One region of the Streptomyces sp. NBC_00353 genome, then DNA from elsewhere that is predicted to be linked to it. Evidence: riboswitches for the same ligand, from Rfam matches in the RefSeq annotation. Region 1 holds a riboswitch; each other region holds the start of a gene.

Region 1 (5,042 bases):
TGTCGCCGAGAATCTGGTCAAGGGTCTGCGACAGGCCGGGCGCCGGGGTGTCGGCCCCGGCCGGCGCTCCTGAGGTGGCTGTCAGAGCCAGGCTTGCGGCGACGGCCCAGAGCAAGGCCCGATGGCGGAATCTTCGGTGAGTCGTTGGCATGCGCATGGAAAGAGATGATCAGGCATCCGGATCCTCGGCGGAAGGCCTACGGCGTTCGGATCCAGGGGGCAACCGGGCCGGGGTGCCGAGGGGCGACGGGTCGGACGGAGGCCTGCTCCTGTCCGCAATCGGTACAGCTCACCGTTCCTGCAGTGAACATGGTGGCTTTGGAAGGCATCTGATCAGCATTCAGGCGGCATTCACTGATTCATCCGGTCCGGAATGAACCTTGCCTACGGTTCCGTCGCGACGCACCTGATGCGCGACAGAATTTTTGCCGGGCCGAATCGATTACGAGGACTGCGCAACGTGGGAACACGGCAGGCATCAAGGGATGCAAGCGAGCTCATGCCGACTTCCGAGGATTGATTCAACGCGGCGGTCTTCTCCGATGAATCCGTCGGCTTGGAAACGATTGTGGTGGAAGGAATCGACTGGTGGAATGCGCGCCTCTCGACTCTGCGGCCACTGCCCCTGCTTCCGGCGATCGCTGTATCAACGCAGGGCGACAAGTGGGGCGTTACCCCATCGCTTCCGGAGCAGGCGTGTTCACCGCTGGTTTCGACGCACAGGATCGGGATGGATTCGGATAAGCAGCCGAGGCCCCGACTGCCATCAAGGGCTGTCCCGCAACGCCGCCGGGCAGAGGTCGCTGCATTGCTACGACCGGCGATGTGACCGATTCCGAACTCCTCCGAGAACCGGACGAGCCCGAGGGATGCTTCCTCCGAAGAGGACGAAGCGAGGACTCCTGCAGAGCGCTCCCGCTTTGCCGGGAAGCTGAAGAAGATCGATCCAGCAGCCTTCGAGGCCACGTCGGGTTCATCCGGCCGGAGCCCCTCGACCGACGGCTTCAGCGGTGGCGATCACGATCGTGTGCGGGTGGGTGTTGCCCGGTTTCGCCGGCCGGGACTGCAGGACGACCAGGGCCCGCCGCTGTGCCCGGTCCGGACGGCCGGTATGCAGCAAGCCGATGGCCGGGCGATGCTGCGCGGCGAGAGCGGCACGGTGATCAGCACCCGGGGCGCTCCATCGCCGTCACTTCTCTCGTGCTGCCGGACGGCCCCGGCGGGCGGGCAGGGCGTTCGCGCACCATGCCGGGCACGCCGAAGGCGTACGGCACCTCCTGTGCCCGTCGGGGCGTCGTTCGCGTGAGCCTGCGCGCCCCGGTCGGTGGGCGGCCACTCGTGTGCCGCAGCCGGTGGAGAGGCCTGATGCGCTGCCGCCTCTGCTGTTGCCTCCCGCGGGGACGTCCGTCCCGACGAGTCGAAGACCTCGCCCGTCCGCAAATGTCTTAAATGTCCCAATTTGGTTAATAGAGAGAAATTGCTCTCCATGTCAGTGAATGCATGACTCGCACGGGTCGAGGCCTCGCCTGCCGGGCAAATCGCCCTTTTCGGACCGAGTGGCGAGGGTCACTTTCCGGACCCGCGGACGCGACGGCGTACCGCTCGGTTCCCTTCTGCGCCAAGAAAATTGGCTTCGCGGGCGGGTGTGGATTTCCGATAATTCCCCGACTCGATCTTGTAAATGAATTGTGATCGAAAAGTGGGGGCTTGTTCAGGTCGGAGTTTCTCGCCTACGGTCACCGTCAATCCGGATGGAACGCCGAATCCTGCCGCCGTCCGGGAATCCGACCACTCACGTACGGCAGGAGCGGGGGACCCAGGTAAGCAGCCGATCCGGTATCCGGAACGGCTAGGGGTGAAGCCGTATTCCCATACGGCCAGGCAACTCCAGCCTGAACCCGACAGCTCACCTCGTAGGCGACGGAGAGGAATGCACCATGCCCGCAACGGGTAACCACCGTCGTCGTACGTCCAGTTCGCTGACTCGCGGTTTCATCGCCGTGAGCGCGGGGGGAGCCGCTCTCGCGCTTCCTTTGATCGGTGCGACCACTGCCTCGGCAGCGCCGGCGCAGTCCGTCACCGCCGCCACAAAGACTGTGGCGCCCGCTGCGGCCCCTGCCAAGGCAATTGCCGCCGCGAAGGCTACGCCCTCCGTCTATTCCGTGATAGCCGGTGACACCCTTTACAAGATCGCCGCTGGGCATTCCGTGACCGGCGGCTGGCAGCAGCTGTACCAGGACAACCGCGAGGTCATCGGCTCCGACCCCGGCCTGATCCGCCCGGGCATGAAGCTGACCATCGGTGCCAAGGCCGAGTCCACGGCTGTCGAGTCCAAGCCGGCCGCGAGCAGTGCCACCCCTGCCGTCGCGAAGCCCGTGACGTACACGAACAACCTCGACGGCTGGATCAAGGAGTCGCTGGCTGTCATGGCGCAGCACGGCATCCCCGGCAGCTACGACGGCATCCACCGCAACATCATCCGCGAGTCCTCGGGCAACCCCAAGGCCATCAACAACTGGGACTCGAACGCCGCCAAGGGCACACCGTCCAAGGGGCTCCTGCAGGTCATCGACCCCACGTTCAAGGCCTACCACGTGGCCGGCACGTCGATGGACATCTACGACCCGGTCGCCAACATCACGGCTGCGTGCAACTACGCCGCCGCCAAGTACGGTTCGATCGACAACGTGTTCGGGGCTTACTGACGCCCGGTTGCGTTGATGCCGGTTGAGGAGTGACGGGTGGCGAGGGTCCGAGGGGGCCTCGCCACCCGTTCCCGTCCCTGCTCGCGCAGGCGCTCGGCACGTGCGGCCAGGGGGACCGATTACGCAGGCGCCCTGCGGGAGGCCGGTGTCCCGATCGAATCCGTCCGAGGGTGTCACAGGAGCTACCGCATCGGCCGTGGATTCGGCTTCCTCGCCTGGTGTTCACGCCCCGTCGCCGGACCCTGCTGCGTGGGTCGACGCTCGGCGGCGGTCGAGCGGTACATCGCGGACCGGCCCGCTGTGCGCTGACGCCCGGTGTGGCGTATCCGGGGTACGCCCCCGAGCGGAAGTTACCCACAGGTATGTAGTGACTTAACGCGCAAACGGCAGTAGAACGAGTTTCACTCTGTCGAGAGTGAGGCGTGTCACATGAGTGACTCTACCATGCATGATGCAGGCACCAAGGGCGTTTCGCGTCGAAGATTCATCACAGGAACTGGTTCTATTTTAGGTGCCGTGGCCCTCGCGGGTCACAGCACCCCGGCCCAGGCCGGGGTCGGCTCCGCGGCCGCTCCGATCGACTCCGGGGCTCATGTCCCGGCCCTCGTGATCGGCACCGGATACGGCGGATCCGTCGCCGCCCTGCGTCTCGCCCAGTCGGGCGTCGACGTGCACATGATCGAAATGGGCATGGCCTGGGACACCCCCGGCCCGGACGGCAAGATCTTCGCCAATACGACCTCGCCGGACAGCCGGTCGTACTGGCTCCGCACCAGGACCAAGCAGCCCCTCAGTAATTTCCTCGGCTTCCCCATCGACAAGAACGTCACCCGCAGCACCGGGATCCTCGACGCCGAGGAGTTCAGCGGGATCACGGTCTACCAGGGCCGCGGTGTCGGTGGCGGCTCGCTGGTCAACGGTGGCATGGCGGTCACCCCCAAGCGCGAGAACTTCGGGGCCGTCCTCCCGTCGGTGGACGCCGACGAGATGTACGGGATCTACTACCCGCGCGCCAATGCCGGGCTCGGTGCCAGCACCATCGATCCTGCCTGGTTCGACACCGCCGCGTGCTACCAGTACGCCCGGGTCGGCCGCAAGCAGGCCCAGCGTGCCGGCTTCCCGTTCGTCTTCGTGCCCACCGTGTACGACTGGGACTACATGAAGCAGGAAGAGGCCGGAACCGTCCCCAGGTCGGCGCTGGCCGGCGAGATCCTCTACGGCAACAACTACGGCAAGAAATCGCTGCAGAAGACGTACATCGACCGGATCAGGGCCACCGGCAGGGTCGCCATCTCGCCGCTGCACAAGGTCACTTCGGTCGCTCCGGCGGCGGGCGGCGGCTATACGGTCGTCATCGACCAGATCGACACCGGCGGTGTCACCACGGCCACCAAGACGGTGACCGCGGACCGGGTGTTCTTCGCGGCCGGCAGCGTGGGCACCAGCAAGCTCCTGGTCAAGCTGAAGGCCACCGGCGCGCTCGCCGACCTGAACGACGAGATCGGCAAAGGATGGGGCGACAACGGCAACGTCATGTGCGGCCGGGCCAACCACCTGTGGGACCCCACCGGCAGCCTCCAGGCATCCATTCCCACCGGCGGCATCGACAACTGGGCCGCCGGTGGCGCGTTCGCCGAGGTCGCGCCGCTGCCCACCGGGATCGAGACGTTCGCCTCGTTCTACCTGTCCATCACCAAGAACCCGAACCGGGCCGAGTTCACCTGGAACGCCGCGACGGGCAAGGTCGACCTGAACTGGCAGACCGCATGGAAGCAGCCGTCCATCGACGCCGCCAGGACGATCTTCGACAGGATCAACCAGAAGGAGGGGACGATCTACCGGACCGATCTCTTCGGCACCTACAAGATCTGGGGCGACCACCTCACGTACCACCCGCTCGGCGGCGCGGTGCTGAACCGCGCCACCGACAACTACGGCCGCTTGCACGGTTACTCCGGCCTGTACGTCATCGACGGCTCGCTGATCCCCGGCAACACCAGCGTCAATCCGTTCGTCACCATCACCGCGCTCGCCGAACGGAACATCGAGAAGATCATCGCCACCGACCTGTGACGATCAACGACCGGGCAGCGCGCACACGGTGTCGAGGCCCAGCACATGGTTGAGCCGGCCGAACGCCAGCCATGATCCGATGCTCATGCTCAGCTCCACGATCTCGAGCTGGCTGTAGTGCGCGCTCATCCGGGACCAGAACGCGTCGTCGAGGTTGTGGTGATCGAGGGCGTACCGCTCGGCGTATTCGGCGGCCAACCGGGTCCGGTCGTCGAAAACGTCGGTGGTACGCCACTGGGTCACCGCGTCGGCGAAACCCTCCTC
Region 2 (5,042 bases), 5.3 Mb from region 1:
AGAAACCTGCTCGTAGAAGCTGACCAGTCGCTCGGCGTCGTCCGTGGTGATGGGCCTGATCCGGGCCGTGCCACCGTCGCGGAGCACCACGTCCGCTTCCCAGTGGTCGGGGTACGCGTGATGCGGACTCTGCTCCGGCGTGGGCTGCATGGGCAAAGCCTACGGCTCGGTCAGCGGTCGCGTACGGCTCGGGGCCGGGGCAGTCTGAGAGGGCCGATCGGCCTTGCGGCACGGGCTGCGGCACCGGGTCGCTGGTCGGCCGGAACATCGCGCACCACATGAGAGACTGGTCTAGACAACCATTGATTCGTGAAGGGCAGAACCATGGCTGAGCGCCGCGTCAATGTCGGTTGGACCGAGGGCCTGCACGCCCGCCCCGCTTCCATCTTCGTCCGTGCCGCCACGGCGTCGGGCGTCCCCGTGACGATCTCCAAGGCCGACGGCAGCCCGGTGAACGCCGCTTCCATGCTCGCGGTGCTCGGCCTCGGCGCGCAGGGCGGCGAGGAGATCGTGCTCTCGTCCGCGGCGGACGACTCCGAGGCGGCGCTCGACCGACTGGCGAGGCTGGTCGAGGAGGGGCTCGACGAGCTCCCGGAGACCGTCTGATTCCGGACTTCCCCGGACCGTTCCAGCCGGACGTATTTCTGCGGCAGAGCCGCGGCACCTTTGACCGGGGCCGCGGCTCTTTCGTTTTCGCGAACCATACCGATCCCCGGGCGCACTTCAGTCAGCTTCCGCGGTTTCCGGAGTTAATTCGGGCAGCCGAAACAAAGCCCAGCCGAATTACATCTCTTTGTATACGGCGCATGTGTTAATGACGGCCGCTCGCGGTGTTTACGGCATGTTGCGAAGTTCTCACCCGGCCGGGCCGCGGCGGGGCGGACTCACGGCCCGGGGTGCGGTCCGGGCTGCGGTCCGCACGCCGCAGCCGGTGCGCGGCGGTGGCGCGCTCGGCGTGCTGCGCGGCCAGCGCTCTGGCCCGTTCCGCGTCACCGCGCGCGACTGCGTCCACGATGGCCCCGTGCTCGGCCCAGGAATCGGTGGGGCGGGCCGGCTGCTCGACCGCGTACATCCAGGCGATCTTGTGCCGGAGCTGGGTGAGCAGCGCGATGAGGCCGGGGCTGCCGGAGGCCTGGGCGAGCGTCTCGTGGAACCAGCCGCCCAGCGAGCGCAGATCCTCGCCCTCGCCCCGCCTGGCCCGCTCCTGCCCCAGCCTGACCAGGCCGCGGAGGACTTTGAGGTGTGCCTCGGTGCGGCGCTGCGCGGCGCGGGCCGCACCCAGCGGCTCCAGCAGCATCCGGACCTCCAGCAGGTCGGCGGCCTCCTGCTCGGTGGGCTCGGCGACACAGGCTCCGGCGTGCCGGCGGGTGACCACGAAACCCTCGGACTCCAGGGTGCGCAGCGCTTCCCGTACCGGGACACGGGACACCCCGTAACGACGTGCGAGCAGTTCCTCGGTGAGTCTGCTGCCGCGTTCGAAGACACCGGAGACGATGTCGTCACGGATTGCCGTGCATACCGAATGCGCCGGAATGCGCATGTCCGAACCTCCGCCTTAATCCCCGCGAAACGCGGCCGATCGACGCCTGTTCTGTGACTCTATTGCAATGCGGCTGCATTTCCGACGCCGAGTCGAAATCCATGAATATCTTTTGGTCCGAAGACGGTTCGGCAAGCGCCTCCGGCGGGGGCCGGTCCGGGTACGCCGAAGGCCCCGGCGGGAAGCCGGGGCCTTCTGGGGTGCTGCGTCGGTCAGACGTTGACGCCGTGGGCGCGCAGATACGCGACGGGGTCCATGTCGGAGCCGTACGAAGGCGTGGTCCGGGCCTCGAAGTGGAGGTGCGGTCCGGTGGAGTTGCCGGTCGAGCCGGAGAAACCGATGCGCTGGCCCGCGCCGACGCTCTGGCCGACCGACACGCCGATCGACGAGAGGTGACCGTACTGGGTGTACGTGCCGTCCGTCATCCGGAGCACGATGTTGTTGCCGTACGCGCCGCCCCAGCCGGCCTCGACGACCGTGCCGGCGCCGACGGCGACGACGGAGCTGCCGGAGGGGGCGTGGAAGTCGATGCCCGAGTGGCGGCCGGAGGACCAGAGGGAGCCGCTGGACTTGTAGCCGGTGGTGACGTACGAACCGGCGATCGGGAGCTGGAAGGCTCCGAGGCGGGTGCGCTCGGCGGAACGGGCGGCGCGCGCCTTCGCCTCGCGGGCCGCCTTGGCGCGGGCTTCGGCCTTGGCCTCGGCTGCCGCCTTGGCGTTCGCTTCGGCCTTCGCCTTGGCAGCGGCCTTGGCCTGGGCGGCCGCCTTCGCCTTGGCGGCGATCTCGGCCTGGCGCTTCTGCACGTCGGCCTGGGTGGCCACCTGCTCGGCGAGGGTGCCCTCGATGGCGATGACCTGGTTCAGGCCGGTCTCGCTGACGGAGGGGGCTTCGGTACCGGCGGCGAGCGCCGGAGAGGCCAGCCCACCGATGACGCCGGTGGTGGCCAGAGCTGCGATGCCGGCTATCTGCGCGCTCTTGCGCGTCAGACGGTTCGGGGCACGGTGCTTCCCGGTGGGGCGGGTGAACGCCATGAGGTGGCTGGTCCTTTCCTTCCTTCTCGCCTACCGGGTTAGCTGACGGGTTCGGAGCAGGAAGGTCTCCTACGGATCCGCGAGCCCCACAAGAGGCGCGCAGGCATCCGATTCACCCCAGGGACTGCGTGGGTCCCCGGCTCCCCAGGCTCGCGCCTGACGGGGACTCGGCGATAGCTGCCCGGCGCCGCGGATGCGGCATACGGGTGACGGACAGCGCTGCCGACGCTAAGCGGGGGGACTTTCATTCACCAAACGGACAGGGCGTTTTGTAGCGCATCCCACAGGGCACACGGGCATCTATCCGACAAATCAGACAAAAGGGAAGACCCCGGCGAGAAGCCACTCGCAGGGGTCTCCCTCTGTCCCGATATGCGGTTATTTGATACGTCAGCCGGTAACGACCGACACCTCTCCGATGCCCAGCGCCCGGACCGGCTCCTCGATCTGCGCGGCGTCGCCGACGAGGATCGTGACCAGACGGTCCACCGGGAAGGCGCTGACCACCGCCGCGGTCGCCTCGACCGTGCCGGTCTCGGCGAGGCGGGCGTACAGCTGCGCCTGGTAGTCGTCCGGGAGGTGCTGCTCGACCTGGTCGGCGAGCGTGCCCGCGACCGAGGCCGCCGTCTCGAACTTCAGCGGGGCGACACCCACGAGGTTCTGCACGGCCGTCTCGCGCTCGGCGTCGGTCAGGCCCTCGGCCGCCAGCGTCCGCAGGACCGTCCACAGGTCGCCGAGCGCCGGTCCGGTGGATTCCGTGTCCACCGAGCCGCTGATGGCCAGCATCGCGGCGCCCGTCGCCCCGGAGGCGGAGTCCGGCGCCGACGACCGCAGGACCTGCGCGAAGGCCCGTACGCCGTAGGTGTAGCCCTTCTCCTCGCGCAGCACCCGGTCCAGCCGGGAGGTGAGCGTGCCGCCCAGGCAGTACGTGCCGAGGACCTGGGCCGGCCACACGCTGTCGTGCCGGTCGGCTCCGATGCGGCCGATCAGCAACTGGGTCTGCACGGCTCCTGGACGGTCGACGATGACCACTCGGCCGGTGTCGTCGGCGGTGATCGGCGGGACCGGCCGGGACTCGGCGCTGTTCCCGGACCAGTCGCCGACGGTGTCGGCGAGCAACGCCTCCAGGTCGATGCCCGTGAGATCACCGACGACCACGGCGGTCGCGGTGGAGGGGCGGACATGGGCCTCGTAGAAGCTGCGGACGGCCGCGGAGTCGATCCGCTCCACCGTCTCCTCGGTGCCCTGGCGCGGGCGCGACATCCGCGCGGTGGCCGGGAAGAGCTCCTTGGAGAGCTGCTTGGCGGCGCGGCGGGCCGGGTTGGCCTGCTCGTGCGGGATCTCGTCGAGCCGGTTGCGTACCAGCCGCTCGATCTCGCTGTCGGAGAACGCGGGTGCCCGCAGCGCCTCGGCGACCAGACCGAGCGCCTTGGCCAGCCGGGAGGCCGGGACCTCGAGGGAGACCCGGACGCCGGGGTGGTCGGCGTGCGCGTCGAGGGTGGCCCCGCAGCGCTCCAGCTCGGCTGCGAACTCCTCCGCGGAGTGCTTGTCGGTGCCCTCGGACAGCGCCCGCGCCATGATCGTGGCCACGCCGTCGAGGCCCTCGGGCTCGGCGTCCAGCGGGGCGTCGAGGTAGATCTCGACCGCGACGACCTGCTGGCCGGGGCGGTGGCAGCGCAGCACCGTGAGCCCGTTGGGCAGGGCGCCGCGCTCGGGGGCGGGGAAGGCCCAGGGCCTGGCCGTGCCCGCGGTCGGCTGCGGGTGGTACTCCATCGATACTCCAGTCGCGGCAGCGTCGGTCACTTGTCCGCCCCTTCGTGCGCGTCGGTGTCGGCGTCCGTCTCGTCGGCGGCCGCCCCATCGGTGGACTCGGCCGGCTCGACCGGCTCGTAGACGAGCACCGCCCGGTTGTCGGGGTGAAGCTGGGCCCTGGCGGCCGCCTGGACCTCTTCCGCGGTGACGTCGAGCACCCGCTGGACGGCGGTCAGGGCGAGCTGCGGGTCACCGAACAGCACGGCGAACCGGCACAGTTCGTCGGCGCGGCCCGCCACCGTACCGAGCCGGTCCAGCCACTCGCGCTCCAACTGGGCCTGGGCGCGCTCCATTTCCTCGGGCGTCGGACCCTCGGCCGCGAACCGGGCCAGCTCCTCGTCGACCGCGGTCTCGATCTGCGCCACCTCGACCCCGCCGGACGTCTTCACGTCCAGCCAGCCGAGCGAGGGCGCACCGGCGAGCCGCAGCAGTCCGAATCCGGCCGCCACGGCCGTCCGGTCGCGGCGGACCAGGCGGTTGTGCAGCCGGGAGGACTCGCCACCGCCCAGCACGGTCAGCGCGAGGTCGGCGGCGTCGCACTCCCGGGTGCCGTCGTGCGGCAGCCGGTAGGCGGCCATCAGCGCCCGCGCCGGGACCTCCTCACGGACCTCTTCACGCAGCTGCTCGCCGATGGTCTCGGGGAGCGCGCCGTCGCGCGG
Region 3 (5,042 bases), 3.1 Mb from region 1:
AGCTCGTACGGGGTACGGCTCGTGGTCGGGGACGTGCGGGGCAAGGGGCTCGAAGCGGTCGGGACGGTGGCGGTGGTCATCGGCGCGTTCCGGGAGGCCGCCGAGCAGGAGGATTCGCTGGAGGGCGTGGCTCGGAGGCTGGAGCGGGCGCTGGCGCGGGAGGGGGCGAGGCAGGGCGGGATCGATCCGGTCGAGGGGTTCGTCACCGCCGTGCTCGCCGAGATCCCGCCCGGTGCGGCCGAGGTACGGATCGTCAACCGCGGCCACCCCGAACCGCTGCTGCTCCACCCCGACGGCTCACTGGAGGTGTTGTCGCCGACCGTGCCCGCGCTGCCGCTCGGCATGGACCTGGGGGTGTGGACGGACCGGGCCGACGTATGGGAGCTGGCCGCCGGGATGACGCTCCTCACGTACACGGACGGGCTCTCCGAGGCGCGCGACACCCAAGGGGACTTCTACGATCCGGCGGCCCGGCTGCGCGGGCGGATCTTTCCCGGGCCCGAGGAGCTGCTGTCCGCGCTGGCCGACGACGTACGGCTGCACACCGGCGGCAGGTCCACCGACGACATGGCGCTGCTCGCGGTCGCACGTCCCGCGCGGGGGCAGCCGAAGCGGCGCAGGACTGTGAAGATCGTGGGCCGGGACGCGAGTGAGGAAGAGCTGAGTCGGTGAAGGGGTTCTGCAGGGCGATGCCACCGTGCGTAATCGAAGGGCCTCGCTCCGCATAACATTTGATACAACGTCAGAAAACGGGTGGTGGCTGAGTGGCGATCAACTCGCCCGTTTCCGCCCGATTGTGTCCCGTAAAGTCCAGGCCAAGGCCGTTAACGATCAGTGGGAACGGCTTGGAATCGGACCCGTCCGTCTATTAACGTTCGATAACGCAGCGCGGTTGTCCCAGCCGTCGTCAGTGGCGGCACCGTGCGCGAGCGCCGAATTCCGCAAGGGAACCGGGGAACCACCTACATGGGGTGAATCGGACACCTGTGTCTCGTGAGAGGCAGAGGGATCCGTAGGAGACCTTCCTGCTCCGAACCCGTCAGCTAACCCGGTAGGCGAGAAGGAAGGAAAGGAGTGCGCCCCCGTGGCGTCCAACAAGCCTGCCCCCGAAGCCCCCTCCCGGTTCGGCTCCGACTTCACGACCGAGTACGGAACCGAGCAGCGGACCGATTTCGGCGCCGAGTTCACCACTGAGTTCGCGACCGACGGTTTCGGTGGGACCGAACGGACGTGGGAGGAATGGAACCCCACGGAGGAGTCCGTTCGCCCCGTACGCGGCAGGCACCGCGTCGTCAAGCAGCGCAACGGGCTGGCCCGCAGCTCCACGGTGCTCGGAGTCGGCGTCATCGCGGCCGTGGGCGCGGGTGGCATGGCCACCGCGCAGAGCAAGCCGCCGGTCTCCATCTCCCTTCCCGATTCCCTCGCGGACAACCTCCCCGACGCCAAGTCCCTTCCCGGCGTGGGCGCCCTGTTCTCCGACGAGTCCGCCACCGACCAGGCGAAGTCCGCGGCTGCCACCGCCCCGCTCACCAGCGCCGGCATCACCACCGCCGAGGCCGAGCAGGGCACCACCGACGCCGGCGAGGCGCTGCGCGCCCGCATCCTCCAGCAGGCCGAGCAGCAGCAGAACGCCGCCGACGCGGAGGCCAAGGCCGCTGAGGAGAAGGCTGCCGCGGAGAAGGCTGCCGCCGAGGCCAAGGCGAAGCAGGACGTCGCCGAGGCCAAGGTCGCCGCCGAGAAGAAGAAGGCGGAGGAAGAGGCGAAGGCGAAGGCCGAGGCCGCACGGCTTGCCAAGCTCGCCGCCTCCTACGCCATCCCCACCTCCTCGTACACGATCACCTCGACCTTCGGCCAGGCCGGTTCGATGTGGTCCTCCGGCTACCACACCGGACTCGACTTCGCGGCGCCGACCGGCACGCCGATCAAGGCCGTCCACAGCGGCACCATCAAGTCGGCGGGCTGGTCCGGTTCGTACGGCTACCGCACGGTCCTGGAGCTCGAGGACGGTACGGAGCTGTGGTTCTGCCACCAGTCGTCGATCGACGTCAGCGTCGGCCAGAAGGTCACCACCGGTGACACCATCGGCCGTGTCGGAGCCACCGGCAACGTGACCGGACCCCACCTCCACCTGGAGGTCCACACCCCGGACGGCACGGGCATCGACCCGATGACCTGGCTGCGCGACAAGGGCCTCACCGTCTGAGCCCGCGCCGGTTCTCCGGCCCCTCGAACCCGGCAGTCCTGACGCTCACCCCCCGACGTCAGGGCTGCCGGTCTGTTCATATCCCGGTCCTTGCGACGCCGGTGCGGATACCCGTGTGGACCCCCCGGTACGGAATAGCGGGCGCGGCGGAGTCCGTTGATCCATTTATGACTTCTCTTCGTAAGCTCGGCTCTTCCGACCTCCAGGTCTTCCCGCTCGCGCTCGGTGGCAACGTCTTCGGCTGGACCGCCGACGAGGCGCAGTCGTTCGCCGTACTCGACGCGTACGTCGCGGCGGGCGGCAACTTCCTGGACACCGCCGACGCGTACTCCGCGTGGATCCCCGGCAACGAGGGCGGCGAGTCGGAGACGGTCATCGGCAAGTGGCTCGCCGCACGCGCCAACCGTTCCGACATCGTCGTCGCCACCAAGGTCGGCGCCCACCCCGCGTACAAGGGGCTCTCCGCCGCCACCATCAAGGCCGCGGCCGAGGAGTCGCTGCGCCGGCTGGGCACCGACCACATCGACCTCTACTACACGCACTTCGACGACGAGACCGTTCCGGTCGAGGAGATCGTCACCGCCCTCGACCAGCTGGTGAAGGAGGGCAAGGTGCGCGAGATCGCCGCCTCCAACATCAGCCCGGAGCGGCTCCAGGCGTCCCTGGACTTCTCCGAGCGCGAGGGGCTCGCCCGTTACGTCGCCCTGCAGCCGCACTACAACCTCGTCTCCCGCGACACCTACGAGGGAGAGCTCCAGGAGACGGCCGCCCGCGCCGGTCTCGCCGCCGTCCCGTACTTCGCCCTGGCCTCGGGCTTCCTCACCGGCAAGTACCGCCCGGGCGCGTCGGTGGAGAGCGCGCGGGCCGAGAAGGCCGGCCAGCACCTGGCGTCGGAGCGCGGACAGAAGGTCCTGGCCGCACTCGACAAGGTCGCCAAGGAGCGCAGCGCCGAGATCGCGACCGTCGCCCTGGCCTGGCTCGCCGCCCGTCCGACCGTCGCCGCGCCGATCGCCTCCGCCCGTACGGTCGAGCAGGTGCCCGCCCTGGTGGCCGTGGCCGACCTTCAACTGACCGAGCAGGAACTGGCGGAGCTCACCGAGGCATCCGCCTGAGCCCTCACCAGGGGCGCGGAGGCGGGCCGCTGCCGTACGGCGGCCGGGCATACGGCTGCTGGGCATGGGGTGGCAGATACGGGTTCGGGCTGTAGCCGCCGTACTGCGGGTGCGGGGCCGGCCCCGCAGGTATGTACCGGGGGCGCAGGCGGCCCGTCGCCTGCGCCGCGTACGTCAGCGCGGGTCCGGCCACCTCCCTGCGCTGCCAGAGATGGTGCAGCAGCTCCAGCTCCCGCGCCACGAAGTCCGGGTCCGCGGCCCCGCGGCGGGCCCGGCGGCGCAGGAACGCCAGCGACGTCGCGAACGACTCGTACTCGGCGACCGCACGGGCGGCCGCTCTGCCGCGCGCCTTGGCCTGCGCCTTGGCATGACTGCGGACCTGCGCCACGACCCGGCTGCTGCCGTACGCCGGCGAGTGGGCCGGTGGCGGGCCGGGCGCGGGGTAGCCGTAGCCGGGGCTTGTGTACGGCACTCCGTACGAGGTGCTGTAGGCACTCGCGCTTCCGTGGGCACTCGCGTGCTGGTGGCGCGCCATGTCCCGGGCCATACCGCGGGCCCGCATCGAGGAGAGCGCGAGCGGCTCCGCCGGGGTGAGCCAGCCGGCTGCCGCATAGGCGGGCAGCTCGGTGGCCAGTGTCCGCAGCTCCCGCTGGCGCGACCAGATCACCAGCCAGGTGACCAGCCCGAAGACCGGGACCATGAACACGCCGTACACGACGTAGAAGCCGTACGGAACGAACGCCCCCGAGCCGTTCCACAGAGCGTGCATGCCCATCGCGAGGATCAGCCCGAGCAGCGGCAGCAGGATCCGGCGGAGGCGGTGGCGACGTGCGCAGAGCGCCGCGAATCCGAAACCCAGGCCGGTCAGCACGGTGAAGAGGGGATGCGCGAACGGCGTCATCACGACGCGTACGAAGAACGTCGCGGCCGTCACCGACGCGAAGCCCGAGGTGCCTATCTGCTGGTCCTCGCCGAAGGCATTGCCCAGATAGAGGATGTTCTCGGTGAAGGCGAAGCCCGTCGCGGTGAAGCCCGCGATGACGACGCCGTCGAGGATGCCGCTGAAGTGGCGCCCTCGGAAGAGGAAGATCAGCAGGACGGCCGTGGCCTTCGCGCTCTCCTCGACCACCGGTGCTATCACCGTGGCGCCGAGGGTGTCCGCGCTCGCCGGATCGGCGGTGGCCGTCGCGATCCAGCGGGTCGCGAACGAATTCGCGATGATCGCGATCAGGGCGGCGGCGCACGCGCCCCAGGCGAAGGCGAACAGGAGATTGCGCCAGGTCCACGGCTCGACCCGGTCCAGCCAGCGGAACGCCGCCATCAGCAGCGGTACGGGCAGTACCGCGAGGCCCAGACCGACCAGGAACCCCTCCGTACCCGTCTGATCGCGGACCAGCGCGAGGATCACCAGCCCGCAGAGAGCCAGCACGGTGAAGACCGCGCCGACACGGAACGTCTTGCTCCGCCAGACCAGGCCGACCCGGCGCGGCCGGTAGCGCCACTGGCCCCGCTCCGGTACGGCCGCCAGGATCTCGCCGACCCGCTGCTCCTGGAGAAGCGGGACGGCCGGCTGCGACTGTTGCTGCTGCACAGACCCGTCGGACACCCGATGACCCTAACGAGAGGGACTGACAACTGACCATGGGGCGACGGGGGATGTGTACCGATCCGTCAGCAAATCAGCAGCTCAGCGGCTCACGGCTCAGCGGCGGGCGAACAGCAGGTCG
Region 4 (5,042 bases), 2.5 Mb from region 1:
TGCTCTCCGAGCAGCCGCAGCCGGGTCGCGGTGGAGAACCGGTCCCGGTCCTTCGCGGCCATGTCTCCGCCTCCCCACTACGCACGTCCGTCCCCACACACGGTACGGGACCGAGTGCGGGGACGGACGGAGGCCGGTGCCTTCGGCCCGTGACGGGCCTGCGCTCAGCCCTTGAAGCGCGGGAACGCGGAGCGGCCCGCATACACCGCCGCGTCGTCGAGGATCTCCTCGATGCGCAGCAGCTGGTTGTACTTGGCGACACGGTCCGAGCGGGCCGGGGCGCCGGTCTTGATCTGACCGCAGTTCACCGCGACGGCGAGGTCGGCGATGGTGACGTCCTCGGTCTCGCCGGAGCGGTGGGACATCATGCACTTGAAGCCGTTGCGCTGGGCCAGCTCGACGGCGTCCAGGGTCTCGGTCAGCGAGCCGATCTGGTTGACCTTGACGAGCAGGGCGTTGGCGGAGCCCTCCTCGATGCCACGGGCCAGGCGCTCCGGGTTGGTGACGAACAGGTCGTCGCCGACGATCTGCACCTTGGCGCCGAGCTTCTGGGTGATGACGTTCCAGCCGGCCCAGTCGTCCTCGTACAGCGGGTCCTCGATGGAGACCAGCGGGTACGCGGAGACGAGCTCCTCGTAGTACTCGGTCATCTCGGCGGCCGAGCGGGACTTGCCCTCGAACTCGTACTTGCCGTCCTTGTAGAACTCCGAGGCGGCGACGTCGAGCGCGAGCGCGATGTCCTTGCCCGGGGCGTAACCGGCCTCCTTGATGGCCTCGATGATGAGGTCCAGGGCGGCGCGGTTCGACTCCAGGTTCGGCGCGAAGCCGCCCTCGTCGCCGAGGCCGGTCGACAGGCCCTTCGTCTTCAGGACCTTCTTCAGCGTGTGGTAGACCTCGGCGCCCCAGCGCAGGGCCTCGGAGAAGGACTCCGCGCCGATCGGGGCGATCATGAACTCCTGGATGTCCACGTTGGAGTCGGCGTGCGACCCACCGTTGAGGATGTTCATCATCGGGACGGGCAGCAGGTGCGCGTTCGGGCCACCGAGGTAGCGGAACAGCGGCAGGTCCGAGGCCTCGGAGGCGGCGTGCGCGACGGCCAGCGAGACGCCGAGGATGGCGTTGGCGCCGAGCGAGCCCTTGTTCTCGGTGGCGTCCAGGTCGAACATCGCCTGGTCGATCAGCCGCTGCTCGGTCGCGTCGTAGCCGACGAGCTCCGGGCCGATCTGCTCGATCACGGCGAGGACGGCCTTCTCGACGCCCTTGCCGTGGTAGCGGTTGGGGTCACCGTCGCGAAGCTCAATGGCCTCGAACGCACCGGTGGAGGCGCCGGACGGAACGGCAGCACGGCCGGTGCTGCCGTCGTCGAGGCCAACCTCGACCTCGACCGTGGGGTTTCCGCGGGAGTCGAGGATTTCCCGGGCTACGACGACGTCGATGGACGGCACGAGGCATCTCCTTCTGGGATATGACGCTGGTTGTGCAGGGTCGCTTTGGCCTTGCGGCAAGAGCCTAACCGCCTTGGCCCACTGTGTTCGGCGACCGCCCGCCTCCTGGGACGAAAAAGGACCCAAGGGCACCCTTAGACGGGCAAATGTCCAAAAACTTACTGAGCGGTAACCACAACAGTTGAACGGTGAGCGCAGAAACCCCGACCCGGCGCGTACGGGGGAATCCGCGCCGGGTCGGGGTGCTCAGGGGAGGAGAGAGCTTTTCTGCTGAGGTTCGTACTACTTCGTCAGGTGGAGCTGCTGACCCGGGAAGATCAGGTCGGCGTCCTTGACGATGTTCTTGTTCAGCTTGAACAGCTGGTGCCAGCCGCCCTTCACCTCGTGCGCCTCGGCGATCTTGCTGAGCGAGTCACCGGCCTTCACCTTGTACTCGCCGTCGCCCTTCGCGACCTTCTGGCCGGTCGGCGTCGTGACGGTCTTCGCGGCCGCGGGGGCGGTGCCACGGTCCGAGCGGGAGGCGGTGGGGGCCTCGGTGTGCTCGGCCGGCTTCGGCGCGGCCGGCTTCGCGGCGGCGGAGCCGGTGTCGACACCCGGGTCGACACCGTCGTTGGTCAGGTTGCCGGCGCCGGCGCAGCCCCAGGCACCCGGACCCTGCATGTCGAGGAGCTTCTCGGCGGTGGCGATCTGCTGGGCCTTGGTGGCCAGGTCGGCCCGCGGGGCGTACTGCGTGCCACCGGCGGCGGCCCAGCTGGACTGCGAGAACTGCAGGCCGCCGTAGTAGCCGTTGCCGGTGTTGATGGACCAGTTGCCACCGGACTCGCACTGGGCGACGGCGTCCCACGTGGCGACGGAGGCGGCGGAGGCGCCCGTGGCACCCATCAGGGGAGCGGCGATGGCGGCACCGGCGACACCGGCGAGCGTGGCCACACGGACGGCCTTGGACGGGCGGCGGTGCTTGCCCTTGCTGTTCAGCAGCATGGAACTTCTCCTCACCGACGCCTACGAGGTGAGCTGTCGGGTTCGGGCCAAGTGAGTTGCCCGGTCGCACGTCCTAGCACGCGACTTCACCCCAAGCCGGTCCTGACGGTCTTTCGACCATCGGGCCCGGCGCTTACCTGGGTCCCCCGCTCCTGCCTACGGCGCTTTACGCGTCTGTTCCCTTCGACCGACGGCAGGATTCGGCGTGACGGTCGACGGGGCCCGCGGTGCGAGCGGTTCCGACCGTAAACGCACGCAACCCCCATATTCAAAGACGGACATAACAGACAATCATCCCCTTCTCGCGTCCAGCCGTTCATCGTTTTCGCAGGTGGGGGGCGATGCGGACGGAGCCGGCGGACAAGACACGCCGATTGACGCAAAGAGACCCATGTCTCACTTACGCATAAGTGGACATAGGCCTCTGAACTACCCCGATTTTTGGGGTGATTTAAGCTGTTGATCAGATTGGTCCTACTCCGCCTTCACACCGAGATCGAGGCTCTGGCCAGGGAGAATGAGATCCGGGTCATCGCCGACAGCACTCTTGTTGGCCTCGTAGAGCGCCGGCCATCCGCCATGAACCTTCTGTGCATCAGCAATCGCCCAGAGGTTGTCGCCCGGCCGAACGGTGTATGTGCCGTCAGCGGCCGAGCCGCGCGTGTCGCGTCCGTCACTGTTACCGCGGGAAGCATGGCGACCCGAGTCGCGATCGCCGCCCGTTCCCGCACCCTGGCTCACCTCCGGGGCGGGCGCGCCACGGTGCTTACCGCCCGCCTCACTGCCGGAAGAACCGGAGGAGAGGGACGAGTCGGCCGAACCGGACGTATCCGACACATCGGATGACGACTCGCTCGACGCCTTGCCCGACGCCTTGCCGGACGCCTTGCCGGACGCCTTCTCCGACGACTTGGCGGACGCCGACTTCGACCCGCCCGACGGGCTCGCCTCGTCCGACGCCTCGTCGGACGGGTCCGCGCTCTGCGTCGGGTCGGCCGACAGCAGGCCTCCCGGGTCGACACCCGGCAGCGTCCCGTCCACCGTGAGCCCGGAGATCACCGCACAGCTGGGCCACGCCCGTGGCCCCTGGTCGTCGAGGACCTTCTCGGCGACCGCTATCTGCTGCGAGCGGCTGGCGAGGTCGGCACGCGAGGCGTACGCCTCGCCGCCGTACGACTTCCAGGTGTCCTGCGAGAACTGGAGACCGCCGTAGAAGCCGTTGCCGAGGTCGGCACTCCACATGCCGCCGCTCTCGCACTCGGCGACCCGGTCCCAGGTCGCGGCGTCGGCCGCGTGCACACCGGCCGCACCGAGCAGCGGGATGGCGATGGCCGAGCCGGTGACGCCTGCGGCGACGACGATGGCGGGTGCCTGACGAGGGCGACGGTGTCTGCCGTTCGCGGAGCCCATGCGGTTGCCTTCCGTGTGACTGACAAGTGACTGGTGAGTCGAACGGTGAAGGTAGCGGCAGTCGAACGCTTGTCACAAGTCGATGCAGCGCAGATCACGTGAAAGTCACGGAGTTGACAGAGCGTCACCTTCATCCGGGCGATGTCCGGGATCGAACTCCACGGGAAGAGTGCGCAGTCCGCGCATGATGAGCCCTCCGCGCCACCGCAAATCGGTAGGTTCCACCGCAAGACGCAGGTCCGGGAGGCGCCTCAGCAGCGTGGCCAGCGCGGCCTGTCCCTCCAGTCGGGCGAGCGGCGCCCCCAGGCAGTAGTGGATGCCGTGCCCGTAGCCGAGGTGCTGATTGTCACGCCGGGAGAGGTCGAGAATGTCGGGGTCGGCGAACCGTTCCGGATCCCGGTCCGCGGCGGCGAGCACCACCAGTACGGGATCGCCCGCCGCGATCCGCCGGCCGCCGAGCACCAGCGGTTCGGTGGCGAACCGCCAGGTCGCCAGCTCCACCGGACCGTCGTACCGCAGCAGTTCCTCGATGCCGGTCTCCAGCAGCCCGGTCTCCCCCGCGTCGAGCGAGCGCTGCAGCCGCTCCCGCTGCTCGGGATTGCGCAGCAGGGCGTACACCCCGTTGCCGATCAGGTTGACCGTCGTCTCGAAGCCGGCGAAGAGGAGGATGAAGGCCATGGCGGCGGCCTCGTTCTCGGTGAGGTGCTCGCCGTGGTCGCTGGCCCGGATCAGCCCCGAGATCAGATCGTCCCCGGGGTTCTCCCGCTTCCGGTGGATGAGTTCGGCGAGATAGCCGCGCATCTTCTTCACCGACCGCGCCACCCCGCCGCGCGGCCCGCCGCCGTGGCGGATCATCATGCCCGCCCAGTCCCGGAAGTCGTCCTGGTCCTCGCGCGGAACGCCGAGCAGATCGCAGATCGCGTAGATGGGGAGCGGGAACGCGAAGTCGTGGATGAGGTCCGCGCTCCCCTCCTCGATGAAGTTGTCGATGAGGCGGTCCGTCAGCTCCTGCACACGCGGCGCGAACTCCGCGACCCGGCGCGGCGTGAACGCCTTCGATACGAGGCGGCGCAGCCGGGTGTGGTCGGGCGGGTCGATGTTCAGCAGATGCGTCATCAGCTCGGCCTTGCGCTCGCCCGGGATGCCGGTCTTCCCCTTGGCGTGCGCCGGCTCGTCATGGTGCGCCGGGTTCTTGGAGAGCCGGGT

What was found. A riboswitch is a leader RNA that binds a small molecule or an ion and turns the genes downstream of it on or off. The one in region 1 is predicted to bind cyclic di-AMP.
Region 2: another riboswitch for cyclic di-AMP. It lies ahead of OHA88_RS15190 (M23 family metallopeptidase); the one in region 1 lies ahead of OHA88_RS38860 (transglycosylase SLT domain-containing protein).
Region 3: another riboswitch for cyclic di-AMP. It lies ahead of OHA88_RS25245 (M23 family metallopeptidase); the one in region 1 lies ahead of OHA88_RS38860 (transglycosylase SLT domain-containing protein).
Region 4: another riboswitch for cyclic di-AMP. It lies ahead of OHA88_RS27615 (transglycosylase family protein); the one in region 1 lies ahead of OHA88_RS38860 (transglycosylase SLT domain-containing protein).

Annotation. Positions count from the first base shown of each region.
Region 1 covers NZ_CP107985.1:8,630,046-8,635,087, forward strand. Annotated here, with positions in the region: gene dacB (D-alanyl-D-alanine carboxypeptidase/D-alanyl-D-alanine endopeptidase) at 1-157, opposite strand, end outside; cyclic di-AMP (ydaO/yuaA leader) riboswitch at 1,748-1,935, shown strand; gene OHA88_RS38860 (transglycosylase SLT domain-containing protein) at 1,938-2,705, shown strand; gene OHA88_RS38865 (GMC oxidoreductase) at 3,135-4,778, shown strand; gene OHA88_RS38870 (carboxymuconolactone decarboxylase family protein) at 4,782-5,042, opposite strand, start outside.
Region 2 covers NZ_CP107985.1:3,329,514-3,334,555, forward strand. Annotated here, with positions in the region: gene OHA88_RS15175 (bifunctional acetate--CoA ligase family protein/GNAT family N-acetyltransferase) at 1-150, opposite strand, end outside; gene OHA88_RS15180 (HPr family phosphocarrier protein) at 325-606, shown strand; gene OHA88_RS15185 (GntR family transcriptional regulator) at 812-1,540, opposite strand; gene OHA88_RS15190 (M23 family metallopeptidase) at 1,753-2,571, opposite strand; cyclic di-AMP (ydaO/yuaA leader) riboswitch at 2,585-2,754, opposite strand; gene OHA88_RS15195 (M16 family metallopeptidase) at 2,962-4,344, opposite strand; gene OHA88_RS15200 (M16 family metallopeptidase) at 4,371-5,042, opposite strand, start outside.
Region 3 covers NZ_CP107985.1:5,569,760-5,574,801, forward strand. Annotated here, with positions in the region: gene OHA88_RS25240 (PP2C family protein-serine/threonine phosphatase) at 1-672, shown strand, start outside; cyclic di-AMP (ydaO/yuaA leader) riboswitch at 921-1,073, shown strand; gene OHA88_RS25245 (M23 family metallopeptidase) at 1,085-2,203, shown strand; gene OHA88_RS25250 (aldo/keto reductase) at 2,371-3,315, shown strand; gene OHA88_RS25255 (PrsW family intramembrane metalloprotease) at 3,320-4,921, opposite strand; gene trmB (tRNA (guanosine(46)-N7)-methyltransferase TrmB) at 5,018-5,042, opposite strand, start outside.
Region 4 covers NZ_CP107985.1:6,095,590-6,100,631, reverse strand. Annotated here, with positions in the region: gene OHA88_RS27625 (FtsB family cell division protein) at 1-62, opposite strand, end outside; gene eno (phosphopyruvate hydratase) at 165-1,445, opposite strand; gene OHA88_RS27615 (transglycosylase family protein) at 1,728-2,426, opposite strand; cyclic di-AMP (ydaO/yuaA leader) riboswitch at 2,430-2,600, opposite strand; gene OHA88_RS27610 (transglycosylase family protein) at 2,901-3,836, opposite strand; gene OHA88_RS27605 (cytochrome P450 family protein) at 3,942-5,042, opposite strand, start outside.